4 regions of the Kosakonia sp. N21 genome follow, and region 1 is predicted to be linked to each of the others. Evidence: predicted binding sites of a transcription regulator. Region 1 holds the regulator's gene; each other region holds the start of a gene.
The links. The regulator sigma-54, encoded in region 1, starts transcription at its own class of promoters, with help from an activator protein. The targets are predictions, from matches to a motif close to GTTGGCACANNTTTCGCTNT.
Positions count from the first base shown of each region.

Region 2: ACQ3G7_RS06915 (gamma-glutamyltransferase family protein) is a predicted target of sigma-54. The motif match lies at 2,760-2,779, and genes of this name have one in related genera.
Region 3: glnK (P-II family nitrogen regulator) is a predicted target of sigma-54. The motif match lies at 2,887-2,906, and genes of this name have one in related genera.
Region 4: glnA (glutamate--ammonia ligase) is a predicted target of sigma-54. The motif match lies at 3,615-3,634, and genes of this name have one in related genera.

Region 1 covers NZ_JBOBHR010000011.1:57,475-63,227, forward strand. Annotated here, with positions in the region: gene rapZ (RNase adapter RapZ) at 1-419, opposite strand, end outside; gene ptsN (PTS IIA-like nitrogen regulatory protein PtsN) at 465-956, opposite strand; gene hpf (ribosome hibernation promoting factor) at 1,037-1,324, opposite strand; gene rpoN (RNA polymerase factor sigma-54) at 1,348-2,781, opposite strand; gene lptB (LPS export ABC transporter ATP-binding protein) at 2,830-3,555, opposite strand; gene lptA (lipopolysaccharide ABC transporter substrate-binding protein LptA) at 3,562-4,122, opposite strand; gene lptC (LPS export ABC transporter periplasmic protein LptC) at 4,091-4,666, opposite strand; gene kdsC (3-deoxy-manno-octulosonate-8-phosphatase KdsC) at 4,663-5,229, opposite strand; gene kdsD (arabinose-5-phosphate isomerase KdsD) at 5,244-5,753, opposite strand, start outside.
Region 2 covers NZ_JBOBHR010000002.1:676,995-682,747, reverse strand. Annotated here, with positions in the region: gene ACQ3G7_RS06925 (AtzE family amidohydrolase) at 1-943, opposite strand, end outside; gene hpxX (oxalurate catabolism protein HpxX) at 940-1,128, opposite strand; gene ACQ3G7_RS06915 (gamma-glutamyltransferase family protein) at 1,138-2,721, opposite strand; gene ACQ3G7_RS06910 (MurR/RpiR family transcriptional regulator) at 2,839-3,678, shown strand; gene ACQ3G7_RS06905 (pyridoxal-phosphate-dependent aminotransferase family protein) at 3,883-5,124, shown strand; gene hpxK (allantoate amidohydrolase) at 5,121-5,753, shown strand, end outside.
Region 3 covers NZ_JBOBHR010000002.1:477,251-483,003, forward strand. Annotated here, with positions in the region: gene ACQ3G7_RS05980 (YbaY family lipoprotein) at 1-33, opposite strand, end outside; gene tesB (acyl-CoA thioesterase II) at 248-1,108, shown strand; gene amtB (ammonium transporter AmtB) at 1,178-2,464, opposite strand; gene glnK (P-II family nitrogen regulator) at 2,495-2,833, opposite strand; gene ACQ3G7_RS06000 (SmdB family multidrug efflux ABC transporter permease/ATP-binding protein) at 3,090-4,868, opposite strand; gene ACQ3G7_RS06005 (SmdA family multidrug ABC transporter permease/ATP-binding protein) at 4,861-5,753, opposite strand, start outside.
Region 4 covers NZ_JBOBHR010000012.1:118,820-124,572, reverse strand. Annotated here, with positions in the region: gene glnG (nitrogen regulation protein NR(I)) at 1-791, opposite strand, end outside; gene glnL (nitrogen regulation protein NR(II)) at 800-1,849, opposite strand; gene glnA (glutamate--ammonia ligase) at 2,116-3,525, opposite strand; gene typA (ribosome-dependent GTPase TypA) at 3,906-5,729, shown strand.

The DNA of each region.
Region 1 (5,753 bases):
GACATCTCTGAAGTATCAACAATCAGATCCGCACGGGAACGCAGCGGCTCCAGCAGGTTACTCTCTTCGTCGATGGCGCTTTCCAGCGACAGATTTTTACTGGAAAGAGGGTGCAGACGACGGGTATCGCTGTAACGACGGATCAGCGTGTTGCGATCGGCATCCAGAAACAGTAACTGAGGGGAGAAAGAGTCCGGCAGGCTGCTCATCGCCTGCTCAAAGATTTCCGGGGATTCCGGCATATTGCGCACATCAATACTGACGGCTGCGGAAGTCTGACGGTCGGCAAGCGTGCGCGCCAAATCCGGTAATAACACGACCGGCAGGTTATCGACGCAATAAAAACCCATGTCTTCCAGGGCGCGTAACGCCACTGATTTGCCTGAACCCGAACGACCACTGACGATCATCAGGACCATGAACCATTTCTCCTCAGGACGACTGATAAAAAGGCGGCCTTTCCGTTACGCATCATCACCTTCGCCTTCTGTCTGCGTGATTATCTGATACAGATCTTCATCACTTTGCGCGCTGCGCAGGCGCCGACAAATTGTTTTATCCGCCAGACGTTTAGCGACCAGCGAGAGCGTATGCAAGTGCGTTTTGGTTTGATCTGCCGGCACCAATAGTGCAAACAGCAGATCGACGGGCTGATTATCGATAGCGTCGAAAGCAATGGGCGTTTCGAGTTGTACAAAAACGCCGACGGCGCGAAGCGTGTCTTCTTCGAGCTTACCGTGTGGAATGGCAATACCGTTACCAATACCGGTACTGCCCATTTTTTCACGGGTAAGGATGGCCTCGAAGACGACCTGCGGCGGCAGGCCTAACTGTTTTGCCGCCAGTTCACTGATGATTTCCAGAGCGCGTTTTTTGCTCTGGCAGTGAACGCCGCTACGGGTACATTCCTGGTTAAGGACATTGCTCAGTTGAAGAGCGGAATCGTTATTCATCATAATTTCACCTAAGCGACGCCAATGCAGACACCCTACCGGGTTGCGGTAGGGTGCGACGCACCAGGCGGACGCCCGGACAATTAGTGTTGTTTCAGTTTATCTTTATGTTTCGTTAGTTGCCGCGCCAGTTTATCAATTAAACCGTCGATTGCAGCATACATATCCTGCCCTTCCGCACTGGCATGAAGCTCCCCTCCATTAACATGGAGCGTTGCATCCGAAGTGTGAGTCACTTTCTCCACTTTCAACACAATATAGACCTGATTAATCCTGTCGAAATACTGTTCAAGCTTGGCGAATTTGCTATTTACAAAGTCGCGGAGAGCATCAGTGATCTCGACGTTCTGTCCTGTGATGTTAAGCTGCATAGTGTCTTCCTTATCGGTTTTGGTCAAACCAGTTGTTTGCGCTGGTTGGACGGCGGAATGGATAAAGATTCTCGATACTTCGCAACGGTACGCCGCGCCACCATAATTCCTTGATCGGAAAGCAGTGTCGTCAGCTTACTGTCGCTCAGTGGTTTCGCAGGGTTTTCTGCGGCGATTAACTTCTTCACCAGCGCGCGAATGGCCGTAGACGAGGCTTCGCCGCCGCCCTCGGTGCTTACATGGCTGGAGAAGAAATATTTAAGTTCGAAAATGCCGCGCGGACTGTGCAGGTACTTCTGGGTCGTCACACGTGAAATGGTGGACTCGTGCATTTCGACGGCCTGCGCGATATCCGCAAGGACCATCGGTTTCATAAACTCTTCGCCCTGCTCAAAGAACGCTTGCTGCTGTTCAACAATACAGCGGCTAACGCGGAGCAGGGTATCGTTACGGCTTTCCAGACTTTTGATCAGCCATTTCGCATCCTGCAGGTTGCTGCGGATAAACTGGCTGTCGGCATCGTTACGCGCTCCGGCGCACATGGAGGCGTAGTGCTGGTTGATTTGTAAACGCGGAATACTGTCAGAGTTCAGCTCTACCGCCCAACGGCCGTTGTGCTTACGCACTAACACGTCCGGGATCACGTATTCCGGTTCGCCGGTCTGAATAGACTGGCCAGGGCGCGGATCCAGCGATTGAATCAGGTTAACCGCTTCTTTCAGCACGTCTTCTTTCAGGCGCGTCATGCGCATCAGCGTGCGGAAGTCATGATTAGCCAGCAGATCAAGGTGATCGCTAATGATCAATCGCGCTTCTTCACACCACGGCGTCTCTTTCGAAAACTGCGAAAGCTGGATCAGCAAGCAGTCGCGCAGATCCCGCGCGGCTACGCCAACCGGATCGAAACGCTGGATGCGTTTAAGCACGGCTTCGACTTCGTCCAGACCCACGTCTTCATTGCCCATGCTTTCGAGGATATCTTCCAGCGATACGGTCAGATAGCCCGTGTCGTCAACAGCATCCACAATGGAGGTTGCAATCGCGCGGTCGGTATCGGAAAACGGCGTCAGTTCCACCTGCCACATCAGGTAGTCCTGCAGCGACTGGGTGGTTTCACCTTGATAAATGGGCAGTTCGTCATCAAGGTAATCATTGCTGCTGCCGGAGGGGGTTCCTGCGGTATAGATCTCGTCCCAGCTTGCATCCAGCGGCAGTTCGTCGGGCATCTCTTTTTGTTCAAGCGCGTCGACGGTATCCAGGCCTTCATTATCCTGGTCTTGTTGGGCATCCACTTCTTCGTGAAGATCGGTTTGCTCCAGCAATGGATTACTCTCCAGCGCCTGCTGAAGTTCCTGCTGAAGTTCCAACGTGGACAACTGCAACAGACGAATTGCCTGCTGCAGTTGTGGCGTCATGGCTAGCTGTTGGCTAAGCCTTAGTTGCAAACCTTGCTTCATATTCAGAGCAGTACTCTCCGACAAAAAACGTCAATAATCTCTACCCTATCAGAGTCTGAAGTCTTCCCCAAGATATACGCGCTTAACGTGTTCGTCTTCAAGGATTTGCTGCGGTGTACCGTGCGCAATTAAATGCCCCTGGCTGACGATATAAGCACGTTCGCACACCGCCAGTGTTTCGCGGACATTATGGTCGGTAATCAGCACGCCCAGCCCGCTGTCGCGCAGGTGTTCGATGATACGTTTAATATCAATGACCGAAATGGGGTCAACACCGGCAAACGGTTCATCCAGCAGAATAAATTTCGGGTTAGCCGCCAGCGCGCGGGCAATTTCCACACGACGACGTTCACCGCCGGACAGCGCTTGCCCCATACTGTCTCGCAGATGCTCAATATGGAACTCTTCCATCAACTCTTTAGCGCGATCATCACGCTGTTCAGCCGTCAGGTCATCACGAATTTGCAGCACTGCCATCAGGTTGTCATACACGCTCAGGCGACGAAAAATAGAGGCTTCCTGCGGCAAATAGCCAATGCCGCGACGCGCGCGCGCATGCAGCGGCAGCAAGCTGATATCTTCGTCATCAATAATGATGTTGCCTGCATCGCGCGGCACAATGCCCACCACCATGTAGAAAGTGGTGGTTTTCCCTGCACCGTTAGGGCCGAGAAGGCCGACGATTTCGCCAGAGTTTACCGTCAGACTGACGTCTTCAACAACGCGGCGGCCTTTATAGGCTTTGGCGAGGTTCTTTGCAGTTAATGTTGCCATAACGAATTAGTTACTCTTTTTTTGCGCCGGAGCCGGGGTTTTGCTGTTGCTCTTGTCCTGCAACTGCGATGGCACCAGCACGGTGGTCACGCGTTTACCTTTGTCGCTGAATGCCTGCATTTTCTGCTCTTTCACCAGGTAGGTGATTTTGTCACCCTTGATATTGCTGTCCAGCTGTTCAAGGTAGGCATTGCCGGTCAGCACAACGAAGTCGTTCGCCAGTTCGTAATGCATCTGCGATGCGTGGCCTTTCACCGGTTTGCCGTTATCCTGCATTTGGTAGAAGGTGGCCGGATTACCGTAACCGTCGATGATCTCTTTCCCTTGCTCACCGCCCGGACGCGTGACAACGACTTTGTCGGCATTAATTTTGATGGTGCCTTGTGTGACCACCACGTTGCCTGTGAAAGTCACAATATTGCCCTGCATATCTAATGATTGCTGGTCTGAATCGATGTGAATGGGCTGTTCAGTATCACCGGTGACGGCAAGCGCCGGAAGCGCAGCGGCTAAAAGTGTACTGGCCAGGATAAGATTAAGGCTGAGTTTGTTTGTTTTGAATTTCATAGAAGCTTCTAACCTTTTCAATCAGCTCGGCGTTTTTGCTGCGTAAATTGCCGCGCATTTTCAGGCCGGTGGAATTAAATGTTGTACCGTACAACGTGACCTGATCATCGGAGGTAACATCCTGCGTCACCAGGTTGATCTGGGCGTTATCCGTGGTGATTTTTCGTAACTGGGCATCTGCTGTCAGGGCATTAACCTCAACATGTCCATAAAGATAAAGCATTCTGTCATCGGTCAGCTTCGCTTTATCCGCCTTAATTGACCAGGTCGGAATCTTGTCCTTATCGAAGGTTGTCAGCAGTGGTTGTGCGAACCAGCTCACGCCGTCGGCGGAGAAATATTCAACGTTTTGCGCCACCAGGCGATAGTTCAGCGCCCCTTCCGGGCTGTAGACCAGGGAGTCGGTATGCTGGCTCTTATAAGTTGGATCTGTGCTGCTGGTCGTAATTTGTTCTGGGGCATCCTGAGTGGTCAGGTTGATGCCAATCAGCACCAGGGCGGCCAGCGACAGCAGAATGATGACCCAACGTCTGGTTTTACTCATATTGATTGCCCTTTGGCCTCGTCCAGCTTGCCCTGAGCCAGCAACAATAAATCGCAGACTTCACGAACCGCGCCGCGTCCTCCGTTGATACGGGTGACATAATCTGCGCGCGGAATCAGTAGCGGATGTGCATCCGCGACGGCAACGCTTAAACCTATTTCCGCCATCACGGGCCAGTCGATCAAATCATCACCTACATAAGCAACTTGATCTGCAGTCAGATCCAGCTTCGCCAGTAATTCTCTGTAAGCCAAAAGTTTATCAGACTGTCCCTGATACAGATGCGCGATACCCAGCGTTTCGCAACGATCTTCCACCAGTTTAGCTTTTCGCCCGGTAATGATGGCAATCTCAATGCCAGACGTGAGCGCACTGCGGATCCCATAACCATCACGAACATTGAACGCTTTTAACTCTTCCCCGTTGTTGCCCATATAGATGAGCCCATCGGATAACACACCGTCGACATCCAGGATTAACAGACGGATCTTCCCGGCTTTTGCCATGACTTGCGCGCTTACCGGCCCATAGCAGGTGGCAAGCGATGCGCCAGCATTACTCATTCTTATGTCCTTCTTTACACTACGCCTGCGCGCAGCAGATCATGCATATGTAACACACCCAGCAACTGGTCGCCATCGGCAACCATGACGGAAGTGATATGCCGGGATTGCATCAGGTTAAGCGCGTCGACGGCCAGCGTATTCGGACGCACGCGAACGCCGCCTGGCGTCATCACTTCCGCAATGCCCATGCTGCGGACATCACCGCCCATATCGAACACGCGGCGCAAGTCGCCATCGGTGAAGATCCCTTCGATCTTCATCAGGTCATCGCAGATAACCGTCATGCCTAAATTTTTGCGCGTAATCTCCAGCAGAGCATCGCGCAGGCTGGCCTTTTTGCTGACGTGCGGGATCTCATCACCCGTGTGCATAATATCGTTAACTCGCAGCAGCAGCTTGCGACCCAGTGCGCCGCCAGGGTGCGACAGGGCGAAATCCTCGGCGGTGAAACCACGTGCTTTCAGTAACGCCACCGCTAACGCGTCGCCCATGACCAGCGCCGCTGTGGTGCTGGATGTTGG
Region 2 (5,753 bases), on a different contig from region 1:
GATAGTGATTTCCCCCTTCCGCTGCCGACAGCAAAAACGCCGCGGAACGTGCCAGTTCGGCTTCCGGTAGCGTTACGGCGCGATCTGCGCTCAGCGCCTGGGCAACGGCGTTGACGGCCTGCCGTGCATCGTCATCGCACCAGGTTGAGAAGTAGCCATCCAGCACCGCGCAGCGTAACGCGTTGCCTGCGGCAAGGCCTGGCAGGGCAATATCGGTGGCACGAGTGGACTGCCAACGATCGTCGTTATCGCGCCCCTGCAACGCATCATACACACGTGTCAGATCCTCCGTGCTGCGAGCCAGCGGGCCAATATGATCGAGGCTGGCGACAAACGGGTGGCTACCCGTGCGGGAGAGACGACCAAACGTGGGTTTCAGGCCATAAATACCGCACAGCGACGCCGGTACGCGAATCGATCCGTTGGTATCGGTGCCGAGGGCAAAATTGACCATACCCGCCGCCACAGCCGCGGCGGAACCACCGGACGATCCGCCCGCCACACGTTGCGGATCGCGCGGGTTGCGCGTTGCGCCATAGTGGCTGTTTTCCGTGGTGAAACCGTAAGCGTAGGCGTCCATATTCAGCGCCCCGGCAAGCGTCGCCCCGGCACGGGTGAGCTGGCGTATGGCAAAGGCATCCTGGGTGGCCGCCGGTTGGGTGCTGAACAGTTCGGCCCCGGCAAGGGTGGTGATCTCTGCGATATCAAACAGGTTTTTTACCGCATAAGGCACGCCTGCCAGTGCAGGCAGCGGTTCACCCTGGGCGATGCGCACATCAATACGCGCCGCTTCCGCCCGTAAGCGCGACGCGGTGATAGCGGTGAAGGCATTAAGCTGCGGGTTATGCTGCTCAATGTGCGCCAGGGTGCGCTGCGCCAGTTCGCTGGCGCTAAAGGTTTTCTCCCGCAGGCCGCGTTGAATATCGCCAATCGATAAGCTCATAGGCGGTACTCCCCGGCGCCTTCCTGGCGGTGCGGTAAGGGGAAGGCCATTAACGGTTGCGCCATGGCGGCGATACGGGTGAGCTGCACTTCCAGTTCCGCGCGGCGGGCATCGTCCAGCGGCACCGCCAGCAGTTGCTCCATCAGCCGGATGTAGGTTGGCCAGTCAAAATCAGTGGTGTTCATCTTTGCTCCTTAAAAACCGGCTGCGCTGCCATTGCTGCGCGGATCGAAAGCCCCTTCCAGCATGCCATTGGCATGGCGAAGGATCGCGCCAGCATGTCCGGTGGCTTCACTTAAGCCGGGCAGCCACTCCACCTCATGCCCCATCTCGCGCAATGCGAGGAATGTCTCTTCGCTAAAACCGCCTTCCAGTTTCAGGCTTTCCGACGCCTGTCCCCAGGTGCGCCCCAGCAGCCAGCGCGGTGCGCAGACCGCCGCCTGTAACGGCATTCCCTGCATCACATGGCGGGTAAAAATGGCGGCCTGGGTTTGCGGCTGACCGTCGCCGCCCATCGTGCCGTACACCATGGTGCGCCCGTCGCTGAGCCGCGCTGCTGCGGGGTTTAAGGTATGGAAGGGTTGCTTGCCCGGCATTAACGCCAGCAAATGTGACGGATCGAGGCTAAAGGCCGCGCCACGGTTTTGCAGCAGAACGCCGCTCTCCGGTAGCACCACGCCGCTGCCAAATTCATGGTAAATGCTCTGGATAAACGAGACCGCCAGACCGTTTTTGTCGATCACGCCCATCCACACCGTATCCCCCGGCCCTTTGCCCTGGCCCCAGGGCGCTGCGCGCTGTTCATCAATGCTGTCAGCCAGCAGCGCCAGTGGCGCTTGCTCAAGCAGGCTTTGTACCGGTAGCGTGACGTGGCGCGGGTCGGTGATGTAGCGGTCGCGCAGGCCGAACGCTTTTTTGGTCGCTTCCACAATACGGTGGATGGTTTGCACGTCGTTCGCCTGGGCCATGTCGAGATGATCGGTGATGCCGAGGATGGCCAGTGACACCAGTCCTTGCGTGGGCGGCGTCATATTAAACACCTCGCCCTGGCTGTGGCGGAGTTTTAGCGGTACGCGGCGCTGAGCGCGGTGATTGGCCAGATCCTGGGCGGTAATGGGGATGCCCAACGTTTGCATCTCATCGGCCATCAGTTGCGCGAGCCCCCCGCGATAAAAGCTGTCCAGCCCTTCGGTGGCGAGTCGGGTCAGGGTGCGGGCCAGCGTTGGCTGGCAAAAACGGCTGCCTGCCTGCGGCGCTGTGCCTTGTGGCAAAAAGGTGTTGGCGAAACCGGGCACGTCCACCAGTTCCTGAAATTTACTTTGGCTGGCACTGGCCTGCGACTGCGTGACAGGAATACCGTCTGCCGCGTAGCGAATGGCATCGGCCAGCAGGCGCGACAGGGGTAACGGCGCAGCGCCCAGCGTGGCGGAAACCGCTAACGCCTCATCCCAGCCGCTGAGCGTGCCGGGTACGGTGAGGGCGGCAAGCGGGCCGCGATGAGGAATATGGGCATGTCCGGCATAAAACGCCTGAGTCGCCCGTTGCCCGGCCGCGCCGCTGGCGTCAATGGCTAACGGTTCGCCTTCCGGCGGCACAATCAGCCAGAAGCCGTCGCCGCCAATGCCATTCATATGCGGGTAAGCCACCGCAATGGTCGCGGCGGCGGCAACCATCGCCTGAATGGCATCGCCGCCGTGGCGTAAAACCGACAGCGCCGACTCGCTGGCGAGATGGTGCGGGGTCACCGCCATGCCAGAGGGGGCCATATTACTTTGCATCGTCACGCTTCCTTTAGTCTTCGGTAAGTGGAGAAGACTAAGCAAGAGCTGTTCCAGATTGACGGCAAGCGTTTCACTGTGTCAGCTTATCGTGAAACAAAAGTTGCAGGAGAGGCTATGCAGCAGCTGGATGAACGTCTGCGGGAGTGCTATGACCAGCTTTCCCCGCAGGAACAACGCGTTGCGTCATTTATCATCGATCATTTTGACGATCTGGTGAGCTATAACAGCGCAGAACTGGCGCGGCTCAGCGGGGTGTCGAAAGCCACCGTCAGTCGTCTGTTTAAACGGCTAGGCTACGATCGTTTTAAAGAGATGCGCGACGAGTTACGCACCCTGCGCCAGAGCGGAATGCCGCTGACGGAGAACCGTGATGCCGTACAGGGCAATACGTTGCTGGCGCGTCATTACAAGCAGGAGATGGCAAACCTGACCCAATGGGTCAATGCGCTCGATGCCGGGCAATTTGCCGCGGTGATCGCCGCGCTTGGCGAGGCCCGGCGGATCGTGATCATTGGCCTGCGCAACAGTGCGCCGGTCGCGCTGCATTTGCGCCAGCAACTGCTGCAAAGCCGGGGGCAGGTGATGGTGTTGCCGCAGCCGGGGCAGACGCTGGCGGAAGAGTTGGTGGATATCACGCCTGCCGACATGGTGGTGGTGGTCGCGTTTCGCCGCCGTCCGCGCGTAGTGCGCCCGGTACTGGAGGCGCTCTATCAACAGGGCGTACCGGTGCTGGCGATCAGCGAGCCGCAGGCAACCAGTATCAAAGCGCTGTGCCGTTGGCATATTGGGCTACCGCTGGACAGCGTCTCGGCATTTGATAGCTACAGCTGCGCCATGAGTCTGGTGAATTTACTGGCGAACGCCTTGCTGCATACCACCCTGACCGCAGGGCGACAGCGCATTCATCACATTGCATCGTTGTACACCGATCTGGATGAACTGGAACAACGGTAGTGCACTGTAATGGTGCTTTTGCACCACCATGATGATGCATAACGGGGCGCCTGGCGTCCCGTTTTTTATGGCTTAATCGTGCTAAATACCCCGTTAATCCAGGGATGGCTTCGTCTTTTTGTCTGTGGCACATTAGTTGCAGAAATATCATCAAAGAATCTTTCGTTTCATCATCTGTGCTGTCGCACATCAAAGGACGCGCCCATGTTCGATTTTCAGCAGTTCCCGCAAATAAACCCGCCTCAACGCCTGTTGATGGGGCCGGGGCCGATCAATGCCGATCCGCGCGTACTGCGTGCCATGGCCAGTCAGTTAGTGGGGCAATACGATCCGGTGATGACCGGCTATATGAACGAGGTGATGGCGCTCTACCGCGAGGTTTTCCGCACGCAAAACCGCTGGACGATGCTGGTGGACGGCACCTCCCGCGCGGGTATTGAGGCGATCCTCGTGTCGGCCATTCGTCCGGGAGATAAAGTGCTGGTACCGGTGTTTGGTCGCTTTGGCCATTTGCTGTGTGAAATTGCCCGTCGCTGCCGTGCGGAAGTGCACACCATCGAGGTCCCCTGGGGCGAGGTCTTTACGCCGGAGCAGATCGAAGACGCGATCGTTCGGGTTAAGCCGCGCCTGTTGCTGACGGTGCATGGCGATACCTCCACCACTATGCTGCAACCGCTGGAGCACCTCGGTGAGATCTGCCGCCGTCACGGTGTGCTGTTTTATACCGACGCGACCGCCTCGCTGGGCGGTAACGCGCTGGAGAGCGATGCCTGGGGGCTGGATGCGGTCTCCGCCGGTTTGCAAAAATGCCTGGGCGGCCCGTCCGGTAGCTCGCCGGTGACCCTAAGCCCGGCGATGGAAGCCGCGATCCGCGCGCGTAAATGTGTGGAACAGGGGATCCGTACCGACGCGCATCAGGACGGCGCGGATGAGATGATCTACTCCAACTATTTCGATCTTGGCATGGTGATGGATTACTGGGGCCCGGAACGTCTGAACCACCACACCGAGGCGACCAGCATGTTATTTGCCGCCCGCGAATGCGCCCGCATTATGCTGGAGGAGGGCATGGATGCGCTGATCGCCCGCCATGAACTGCACGGTCGCGCGCTGCTGGCTGGCATCCAGGGGATGGGGCTGGCGGTATTCGGCGATGTCACCCACAAGATGAATAACGTGCTGGGGGTGATTATTCCGCAGGAAGTGCATGGCGAAGAGGTGCGTAAACGGCTGTTGGATGATTTCCATATTGAGATCGGGACGTCGTTTGGTCCGCTACAGGGCAAGATCTGGCGCATTGGCACCATGGGGTATAACGCGCGGAAAGATTGCGTCCTGCAAACCCTGACGGCGCTGGAAGCCGTGCTTAATCGTCTGGGGTTGCGTACCGTTCAGGGCGCGGGCATGCAGGCCGCGTGGGATATCTACGACGGAGCGAACGGATGATGACCGCAGAGGAGGCCGCCCGCGCCGCAGAGCGGGTAATGGCGCGCTGCGATGAACTCGCGTGTATCAGTGAAACGCCGGGGCAGTTAACCCGCGTCTATCTGTCGCCGGAGCACCTGCGGGCCAACGCATTGGTCGCCACGTGGATGCAGCAGGCGGGGATGCGCACCTGGCAGGATGCGGTAGGCAATATTTGTGGGCGCTACGAAGCCGCCTCGGAAGGTGCTCCGGCGGTGCTGCTGGGGTCGCATCTTGATACCGTGCGCGATGCCGGGCGTTACGACGGCATGCTGGGCGTGTTGACCGCCATTGAAATTGTCGACGGGCTGCACCGGGCAAACGTGCGTGGAACCCAGGCGATTGAGATTGTGGGGTTTGCCGATGAAGAAGGCACTCGCTTTAATATCACGCTTCTTGGCAGCCGCGGTCTTACCGGAAGCTGGCCCGCTGAATGGCTGGCGTGTGAAGACGCACAGGGGATAAGCGTGGCGCAGGCGCTAACGCACGCCGGTCTTGATGCGTCGCGTATTGGCGATGCGCAACGCCCGGCGGCGGATTTCTCAGCCTATCTGGAGTTGCATATCGAGCAGGGGCCGGTGCTTGAGCAGGAAGATCTGGCGATCGGCGTC
Region 3 (5,753 bases), on a different contig from region 1:
TGCTAAACCACTTAACATGTGCACGAGTTTCATTGAATTCTCCTTATCGTCAATGCACCGGCAGGGTAGCGCCTGCCAGGATGTGTGGTTAAACCATCGTAACGAGAACAAGTGTGGCACATACCCGCGATTTCTTCCTGTAAACCCCCTACTATTCAGATTATTGCACCCATCGGACCACTTTCATTTCCAGGTTATAATCAATTAAGCATTCGCTTTGTCGGCCGTTATTTATCTGAGGAAATCTATGAGTCAAGCGCTTACGAATCTGCTGGCATTATTGAATCTGGAAAAAATTGAAGAAGGTCTGTTTCGGGGACAGAGCGAAGATTTAGGCCTGCGCCAGGTATTTGGTGGGCAAGTGGTCGGTCAGGCGCTGTATGCCGCCAAAGAGACAGTGCCCGCCGACCGCCTGGTTCACTCCTTTCACAGCTACTTTCTGCGTCCGGGCGATAGTCAAAAACCTATCATCTATGATGTGGAAGTCCTGCGTGATGGCAACAGTTTCAGCGCCCGTCGGGTGGCGGCAGTGCAGAACGGCAAGCCGATTTTCTATATGACCGCCTCGTTTCAGGCGCCTGAGCAAGGGTATGAGCACCAGAAAACCATGCCTTCTGCGCCACCGCCGGACTCGCTGAAGTCCGAAACCGATATCGCCCGCGATCTCTCCCATCTGTTGCCGCCGATGGTCAAAGAAAAATTCATCAGCGACAAACCGCTGGAGATCCGCCCGGTTGAGTTTCATAACCCGCTGAAAGGCCATGTTGCCGGGCCTGAGCGTCAGGTGTGGGTGCGTGCCAATGGCCCCGTGCCGGAAGATTTCCGCGTCCATCAGTACCTGCTGGGTTACGCGTCTGACTTCAACTTCCTGCCGGTTGCCCTACAACCTCACGGCGTGGGTTTTCTTGAGCGCGGTATGCAGGTCGCCACCATCGATCACTCTATGTGGTTCCACCGTCCGTTTAATATCAACGAGTGGTTGCTCTACAGTGTGGAAAGTACTTCGGCTTCCAGCGCGCGCGGCTTTGTCCGCGGCGAGTTTTACACTCAGGATGGCGTGCTGATCGCCTCCACCGTACAGGAAGGCGTGATGCGTAATCGCGGTTAACTGCCCGCAACAAAAGGAAAAGCCTCCCATCGGGAGGCTTTTTTATGCTCAGGAGATAACGTAACTCAATCAGGCGTTGTAGGCGTTTTCGCCATGGCTGTTCACATCCAGACCTTCACGCTCTTGATCTTCCGGTACACGCAGACCCACTGTCATGTCGGCCAGTTTGTAGCCGATAAAGGCCACAACGCCGGACCACACGATAGTGATAGCGATACTTTCTAACTGCACCAGCACCTGGTGGCCCATGGTCACGCCCTGGGCATAACCTACGCCGCCCAGTGACGTGGAGGCGAAGATACCGGTCAGGATACAACCGACGATGCCGCACACACCGTGGACACCAAACACGTCACACGGATCATCGACACGCAGCATACGTTTCAGTGCAGTCACGCCCCACAGACCCGCCAGACCGGCAATCAGACCGAGGATCAGCGCGCCACCGACACCAATGTAGCCACAAGCCGGGGTTACGCCAACGAGACCGGCAATAGCGCCAGAACATGCACCCAACAGAGACGGTTTACCGCGCATTGCCCACTCACCGAAGACCCATGCCAGGATAGCGGCTGCGGTCGCGACCACAGTGTTAACAAACGCCAGGCCTGCGATTTCGTTCGCCGCAGCGGCAGAACCGGCGTTGAAACCAAACCAGCCCACATACAGGATTGCAGTACCAGTGAAGACCATCGGCAGGTTGTGCGGTTTAAACGCTTCTTTGCCAAAACCCACACGTTTGCCAATCAGGTAGGCACCGACCAGCCCGGCGATAGCGGCGTTGATATGTACAACGGTACCGCCCGCAAAGTCCAGTGCGCCATCTGTCGCCAGCAAACCGCCACCCCATACCATGTGCGCAATCGGCACATAGGAGAGCGTCAGCCATACCACCACGAAAATCAGCACTGCGGAGAAGCGAATACGCTCCGCCAGCGCACCGACAATCAGGCCGACGGTGATACAGGCGAAAGAGCCCTGGAACGCAACATGGATGTACTGATAAATGGAGCCCATTACAGCGGTCAGCTCAATATTTTTCAGCATCACCCAGTCAAAGCTGCCGAAGAAACCATTGCCGGTGCCGAACGCCAGCGAGTAGCCGTAGACCACCCACAGAACGCACACCAGTGCGAATGTGACGGTAACCTGCGTCAGCATGGAGAGGACGTTCTTGCCACGGATCAGACCGCCGTAAAACAGCGCAATGCCCGGAATCGACATGAACAGCACCAGCGCGGTGCAGATCATCATAAAGCCGTTGTCCGCTTTGTCTGCAACAGCGGGAGCCGCCATTGCCAGACCCGGCAGGAGTGCCAGGGAAGCGAGCGTTGTTTTTAATGTTGTGTTCTTCATTTTTCCATCCCTATCACTGTGTGCCAGGTATTACAGTGCCGCTTCGTCGGCTTCGCCGGTACGAATACGAATGACGCGTTGCAGCTCGGCAACGAAAATTTTGCCGTCGCCAATCTTTCCGGTGTAGGCCGCTTTGCTGATGACATCGATCACTTCATCAAGCTGATCATCAGCAATCGCCACATCAATTTTCACTTTCGGCAGGAAATTGACGCTATATTCCGCACCGCGGTACAACTCGGCATGACCCTTCTGACGTCCGAAACCTTTTACTTCTGTTACGGTCAGCCCTTGAATACCAATAGAAGACAGTGCTTCACGAACGTCTTCGAGTTTGAATGGCTTAATCACCACGGTAACCAGCTTCATAGATCCCCCTCCAGTCGAAATTCGATAATGGCCGCAGCTAATACATAAGGGATATTGCAAGCGGTGTGCCAAGAATGAAAACAGGGAGGATTTCAGTTTGTTAGTGCGTGCGGACAGGGAAAAGGTGAAAAAGACAAAACGCAGGTGACGGTTCGGAATGTTCCTGGCAAAGAAAAACGCACCATGATAGTGCATGGTGCGTTACTTTTTTGCACCAACAGAGAAGAGTCTCAGTAGCGTGCTTAATTTTGGTGCATTACGCGATAAGCGACTCTTCTCGCGCGCTGGCCGCCAGCTCTTCGCCCGCCAGTTGCAATTGATACATCTGCCAGTAGCGTCCTTTCGCCGCAAGCAATTGTTGATGCGTACCGCGCTCAACAGCCTGGCCGCGATGGAGCACCAAAATGGTTTCAGCCTCGACAATGGTCGACAATCTGTGGGCTATCACCACTAACGTTGTCTGTTCCCGAACAGCGGCCAGTGCCTGTTGGATCGCCTGTTCAGTCCCGGAGTCGATATTGGCAGTCGCCTCATCCAGGATCAGGATCTGCGGCGTATCCACCAGCACACGCGCCAGCGCCAGCAACTGTTTCTGCCCAACGGAGAGATTATTGCCCTGCTCACCCAGTCGCGTATAAATGCCCTCGCTCATACCCCGCGCCAGCTCCGCCAGTTGCACCACTTCCAGCGCATGCCAGACCTGCGCTTCGCTGATGTCGCGCCCCAGCGTCACATTGGCGAAAAAGCTGTCGGCCAGCACCACCGGATCCTGCTGCACCATCGCGATACCTTTACGCAGCGCATCATGACTCAGCGCAGAAAGCGGGCGACCATCGAGACGGATTTCCCCTTGCGTTAACGGGTAGTACCCCATCAGCAGGCTGGCGAGCGTGCTCTTTCCGCTGCCGGTATGTCCCACCAGCGCAACAAAGCTGCGCGGTTCAACGTGCAGGGAGATGTCCTGTAACACCTGCTGATCTTCGCGGTAGGCAAAAGAGACATTTTCAATGTCGATGGCGCCGCTGTGCAGTGGCGTATCATCATCGCCGTAAGACTGGCGTGGCCGGTCCATCAGCTCAAATACGCGCTCACCGGCGACCACCGCCTGCTGCAACATCGACTGCTGAGTAGTCAGTTCGATCAAGGGTTCATTCAGACGACCAAGGTAGCTGATAAAGGCATACAACACCCCGACTTCAACCGTACCCGGAGAAGAGAAACCAAACAGCATCAGCAAGCCGCATAGCACCAGCGCAGAGAAAAGGCTCAACAGCGGCCGCAGCAAAAAGCCATCCAGCCGCAGGGTTTGCATACGCGCGAGATAATGTGAACGGCTGGCGTCGCCCAGTTGCTCGCCAAATCTCGCCTGTTGGCGGAACTGCTGGATCACGCTCATGCCGTTAATGATTTCATTAAAACCGTCATTGATATCCGCCAGGTACGCGCGCATCCGCCGCACAATCGGCGTGCTGTAACGCTGATAGATCAGCATCACGATCAGTACCGCCGGGAAGATCGCCATCGCCACCAGCGCCATGCGCCAGTCCAGGCTGAACATCGCCACCAGCATCGCGCCAATCAGCGCGGCGCTGCGCAGCACCGTTGCCACCACCGTAACGTACAGATCGCGGATCACTTCCGTATCGTTGGTCACGCGGGAGATAATTTGCCCGACAGGCTGAACATCAAACTCACTTAACGGCTGACGCAGCGCGGCGTCCATCACGTCGGTGCGCAGTTGTTGCACTACGCCGACCGCCGCCTGGTTGAACAACAGCGACTGCGAATAATGCAATAGCGCCGCCAGCAGTTGCAGGCCGACATACACTGCCGCCATCCCCACCACCAGCCCCAACGGCAGATAGCTCTTCGCTACCATATTGTCGATAAAGTAGCTGATCAACGCCGGGCCAGAGACTTCCGCCGCCGCCGCGACCCACAGCATTAGAACCGCTTTCAACAGGGATTTTCGCCATGGCGAGCCATATTTCAGCAACCGTTTCAGGGTCGGCCACTGTTTGCCCAAATTACGCATCGATGGCCTCCTCCGGCGCATCCGTCAGCGCAGCTTCCAGTTGTTGATAGCGGTACATGTCACGATACCAGCCGGGCTGGCGGGAAAGTTGCTCATGCTGACCACGCTGAGCGATATGCCCATGTTGCATCACTAAAATTTCGCTGGCTTCCGTCAGCGCCGACAGACGATGGGCGCTGATGATCACCGTTCGCCCTTCTCCCCACTGGCGCAGGTTATGCAGAATCTGGTGCTCGGTGCGCCCGTCGACGGCGGAGAGCGCATCGTCGAGAATTAAGATCTCCGCATTAAGCAGCAACGCGCGGGCAATAGAGATACGCTGCTTCTGGCCGCCGGAGAGCATTACGCCGCGTTCACCGACTTCGGTGGCGTAACCCTGCGGCAGACGCAAAATATCCTCATGCACGCTGGCCAGTCGGGCCACATGCTCGATCTCTTCCTGCGTCGCCCCCGGTTTACCCAGCGCAATATTACTGGCGACGGAATCGGAAAAGAGGAACGGTGTCTGATTCACTACCGCCAGACGGCTGCGCCAGGCATCCAGTTTAAGCTGCGTCAGCGGCATATTGTGAAAACGGATATCTCCGTCGGTCACATCAAAATGGCGCTGAATCAGCGACAGTAACGTACTTTTCCCTGCGCCTGTCGGGCCGCAAATGCCCAGCATCTGCCCTGGGTTCAGTACCGCACTAACATTGTTCAGCGTCGGTTGCTCCGTTTGCGGGTAACGGAATTCGCGAATGGCGATACTCAGGTTTCCACGGCCTTCCGGCACGGGCTCGCTGCCATCTTTCACTACTGGCATTTCCGCCAGCATATCGCGAATACGGCTATAAGCCGCGCTACCACGCTCGACAATATTAAACATCCAGGCCAGCGCCAGCA
Region 4 (5,753 bases), on a different contig from region 1:
ACGCGATAGAACTGGCCATCAGCCAGCACGCGCAGCAAACGGGTCTGCACATCCAGCGGCATATCGCCGATTTCGTCGAGAAACAGCGTCCCGCCGTCGGCCTGTTCAAAACGGCCCTGACGCACGGTGTTCGCGCCGGTAAAGGCCCCTTTCTCGTGACCAAACAGTTCAGACTCGATCAAATCTTTTGGTATCGCGGCCATATTCAGCGCAATAAACGGCGCTTTTACCCGTGGGCTATGGCGATGCAGCGCATGTGCGACCAGCTCTTTACCGGTCCCGGATTCACCGTTAATCAGCACGCTAATGGACGAGCGCGACAGGCGACCAATAATGCGGAATACATCCTGCATTGCCGGAGCTTCGCCGATGATGTCGGTTGTCGGACCGCTGGCCTGTACATTACGCGGTTGCTGCTGTTCCTGATAATGGCTGATTGCGCGCTCGACCAGCGCAACGGCTTCATCAATGTCAAATGGCTTGGGCAGATAATCAAACGCCCCTTGTTGATAGGCGCTGACGGCGGCATCCAGATCGGAATGTGCGGTCATAATGATGACCGGAAGCATCGGATGGCGCTGCTTTATCTGTTTCAGTAACGCAAGTCCATCCATCCCTGGCATACGAATATCCGAAAGCAGTACATCAGGGGTTTTGGTGGTTAGCGCATCTAGCACTTCATTGGCACTTTCAAATGTTGTACAACTCAAGCCTGCCCCGGTGAGCGCGCGTTCCAGCACCCAACGGATGGAGCTATCGTCATCAACGATCCAGACTATCCCTCGTTGCATAAACACCTCTACTTCCGAATAGGCAGGTAAACCGAAAATTCGGTATGTCCTGGCCAACTGGTAAATTCAATTTTGCCAGAATGTTGATCGATCAAACTTCGTGCGATAGATAACCCAAGTCCGGTACCGCCTTCACGCCCGCTCACCATCGGATAGAACAGCGTATCCTGGAGATGCGAAGGAATGCCCGGACCGTTATCTTCCACATCTATTCTCGCCGCCAGGCGATAGCGCACACCGTGCAGCGTTAACTGGAAAGCGGTACGGGTACGTAAAATGATCTCGCCACCTTCCGGTCCCAGCGCTTGCAGCGCGTTGCGAACAATATTCAGTAAAACTTGCTCGATTTGGTCGGGATCGTGAGCCAGTTCCGGCAGGCTGGGATCGTAATCGCGGACCAGCGTGACGTTATCCGGCAGTTCCATTGACACCAGATTCACCACACGTTCGGCAACCTTATGAATGCTTTCGGTAACATGCATTCCAGGCTGTTGCGGACCAAGCAGACGATCCACCAGGTTGCGCAGACGGTCGGCCTGCTCGATGATCACTTTGGTATATTCCAGCAATGCCGGATCGGGCAGCGCTTTACTCAGCAATTGCGCGGCGCCACGTAGTCCACCAAGCGGGTTTTTGATTTCATGGGCCAGTCCACGCACCAGGTCGCGTGCAGCGACTTGTTGGGCATGCTGGAGCTGCTCCTGACTCAGACGTCGCTGGTTATCCATCGGCGCCATTTCCAACAGGATCAGCCCCTCCGGCAAACGTTGCGCCGTCAGTGAAAGAATGTGTGAACGCCCGTCAATGACGAGTGTGACTTCGTTATCGGTAAACCCCTGTCCGGCGTGCAGACTTTCCCGCATCAGATCGATGTTCAGTGAGAAGTAGCTCAGTAATTCAGGTAGAGGTGTGCCAAATAACTTACGTGAACTCTGCGCCAGCAATTGTTGCGCAGCCGGGTTCGCGTAATGCACTGCCAGTTCATCATCAACCAGCAAGATGCTGTTGATTAAAGAATTGAGGATCTGCCCAGCATCGGGCAGCACGCCACTTGCCATTCAGCAGTCTCCCGGATAGTTGCACTAATTTAGTGCAGTATAGCTTTTTATCGGTAAAAAGCGCGATAGATCAGGTTGTTGGTGGAGAAAAAAGCCCATCCTGGGATGGGCTAAAAAGTTCCACGGCAACAAATCCTCTGGCGTCGTTCTCGACGTAACTGCGTTGGCTGCCTTCGCTCACCCCGGTCACATAGTTATCTATGCTCCCGAGGGTTTGCTCAGTTGCCGCCTTGCTACGACAAGAAATCCGCTGAGTATTAAATTTATTAAACGCTGTAGTACAGTTCGAACTCTACCGGGTGCGGCGTCATGCGAACGCGGTCGTTTTCTTCGATACGCAGCGCGATGTAGGCATCGATCGCGTCGTCGGTGAATACGCCGCCAGCAGTCAGGAACTCGCGGTCAGCGCTCAGTGCGTTGAGTGCTTCTTCCAGAGAGCCTGCAACCTGCGGGATTTCTTTCGCTTCTTCAGCCGGCAGATCGTACAGGTTTTTGTCCATGGCTTCGCCCGGATGGATTTTGTTTTTAATACCATCCAGACCGGCCATCAGCAGTGCTGCGAAGCACAGGTACGGGTTCGCTGCCGGATCCGGGAAACGCACTTCAATACGACGCGCTTTCGGAGAAGCAACCACCGGGATACGGATAGAAGCAGAACGGTTACGGGCAGAGTAAGCCAGCATTACCGGAGCTTCGTAACCCGGGACCAGACGCTTGTAGGAGTTGGTGGTCGGGTTAGACAGGGCGTTGATGGCTTTCGCGTGTTTGATTACGCCGCCAATGTAGTACAGCGCTGTTTCAGACAGGCCTGCATATTTGTCGCCAGAGAACAGGTTGGTGCCGTTCTTGGACAGGGACATATGGCAGTGCATACCGGAACCGTTATCACCGAACATCGGTTTCGGCATAAAGGTCGCGGTTTTACCGAAACGGTGCGCAACGTTGTGCACAACGTATTTGTAGATCTGAATTTCGTCCGCTTTTTTGGTCATGGTGTTGAAGCGGGTTGCTACTTCGTTCTGACCAGCAGTCGCCACTTCGTGGTGGTGAGCTTCAACAACCAGGCCCATTTCTTCCATCACCAGACACATGGTGGAACGCAGGTCCTGAGCGGAGTCAACCGGTGGAACCGGGAAGTAACCGCCTTTAACTGCCGGACGGTGACCTTTGTTACCACCTTCGTATTTGGTAGAGGAGTTCCATGCGCCTTCGATATCGTCGATAGCGACGCTGGAGCCGGAAATGGAGCTGCCGAAGCGAACGTCGTCAAACAGGAAGAATTCCGGCTCTGGCCCGAACAGAACGGTGTCTGCGATACCGGTAGCGCGCAGGTACTCTTCAGCACGTTTCGCGATGGAGCGCGGGTCACGGTCATAACCCTGCATGGTGCCAGGTTCCAGGATATCGCAACGGATGATCAGCGTAGGTTCTTCGTAGAACGGGTCAATGACAGCGGTAGTCGCGTCCGGCATCAGTACCATGTCGGATTCGTTGATGCCTTTCCAGCCACCAATCGAAGAACCATCAAACATTTTACCTTCTTCGAAGAAGTCGGCATTGACCTGATGGGCTGGGATAGTGACGTGCTGTTCTTTACCTTTAGTATCTGTGAAGCGCAGATCAACAAACTTCACTTCGTGCTCATTCAGCATCGTCAAAACGTGTTCAGCGGACATACTTAAACTCTCCCGGATTTGTCATTGTCGTCGTGGTAACGAGGTCTTCAAATACTACGTAAACCTGGCGTTGTTGCCGTAAAATAGTTAAAGCGAAATCTATGCCAACTTTTAAATGCCCCTAAAAAGGCGTTATCATGCACGGTATAGTGCAAAAGGGCTGCACCATGATGGTTAAGCTGCACCAATATAGTGCTTCAATGTGAACATTGGGCACTATATTGGTGCAATTTTCGTTAAATGCCCCTTTTAACGCTCCGTGAAAGCGATCACAAAGCAACTCTGCAATACTTGTTTGCGGAGGATGTTTGTGATCCTGTTTAGTCCTTCGATTAATACGTGTACAATAACGCGCTATTTCTAATGCCTGAGGCAAAGTTGTGATCGAAAATCTGCGTAACATCGCCATCATTGCTCACGTTGACCATGGTAAAACGACCCTGGTTGACAAGCTGCTGCAGCAATCCGGTACGTTCGACGAACGTGCTGAAACACAAGAGCGTGTGATGGACTCCAACGATTTGGAGAAAGAGCGTGGGATTACCATCCTCGCGAAAAACACCGCTATCAAATGGAATGATTACCGTATCAACATCGTTGATACCCCAGGGCACGCCGACTTCGGTGGTGAAGTTGAGCGTGTGATGTCCATGGTTGATTCCGTGCTGCTGGTGGTTGACGCATTTGACGGCCCGATGCCGCAAACGCGCTTCGTGACCAAAAAAGCATTTGCCCATGGCCTGAAACCGATTGTGGTAATCAACAAAGTTGACCGCCCTGGCGCGCGTCCTGATTGGGTTGTTGACCAGGTCTTTGACCTGTTCGTTAACCTGGACGCGACCGACGAGCAACTGGACTTCCCGATCGTTTACGCTTCTGCGCTGAACGGTATCGCGGGCATGGACCACGAAGACATGGCTGAAGACATGACCCCGCTGTACCAGGCGATTGTTGACCATGTACCGGCACCGAACGTTGATCTGGACGGCACTCTGCAGATGCAGATCTCTCAGCTCGACTACAACAACTACGTTGGTGTAATCGGCATTGGTCGTATCAAGCGCGGTAAAGTGAAACCGAACCAGCAGGTCACTATCATTGATAGCGAAGGCAAAACCCGTAACGGTAAAGTCGGTAAAGTACTGACTCACCTGGGGCTGGAGCGTATTGATAGCGAAGTCGCAGAAGCGGGCGATATCATTGCGATCACCGGTCTGGGCGAGCTGAACATCTCTGACACCATCTGCGATCCGCAGAATGTAGAAGCGCTGCCGGCGCTGTCTGTTGATGAACCGACCGTGACCATGTTCTTCAACGTCAACACCTCTCCGTTCTGCGGTAAAGAAGGTAAGTACGTGACTTCACGTCAGATCCTCGACCGTCTGAATAAAGAGCTGGTGCACAACGTTGCGCTGCGCGTGGAAGAAACCGAAGATGCGGATGCGTTCCGCGTATCCGGTCGTGGTGAACTGCACCTGTCCGTTCTTATCGAGAACATGCGTCGTGAAGGTTTCGAAATGGCGGTTTCCCGTCCGAAAGTTATCTTCCGTGAAATCGACGGCCGTAAACAAGAGCCGTTCGAAAACGTTACGCTGGACGTTGAAGAGCAGCACCAGGGTTCTGTGATGCAGGCGCTCGGTGAGCGTAAAGGCGACCTGAAAAACATGAATCCGGACGGTAAAGGCCGCGTACGTCTCGACTACGTGATCCCAAGCCGTGGTCTGATTGGCTTCCGTTCTGAGTTCATGACCATGACCTCCGGTACCGGTCTGCTGTACTCCACTTTCAGCCATTACGATGATGTTCGTCCGGGTGAAGTGGGTCAGCGTAACAACGGCGTACTGATCTCCAATGGTCAGGGTAAAGCGGTTGCGTTCGCACTGTTCAGCCTGCAGGACCGCGGTAAGCTGTTCCTGGGCCATGGCGCGGAAGTTTACGAAGGCCAGATCATCGGTATTCACAGCCGTTCTAACGACCTGACCGTTAACTGCCTGACCGGTAAAAAACTGACCAACATGCGTGCGTCCGGTACGGACGAAGCCACGGTTCTGGTTCCGCCGGTTAAGATGACTCTTGAGCAGGCGCTGGAGTTTATTGATGATGACGAACTGGTCGAGGTTACTCCTCAGTCCATTCGTATCCGTAAACGTCACCTGACTGAGAACGACCGTAAACGCGCAATGCGCGGTACGAAAGAAGAGTAAGACCGCTTCTTTGCCAGTAAATGA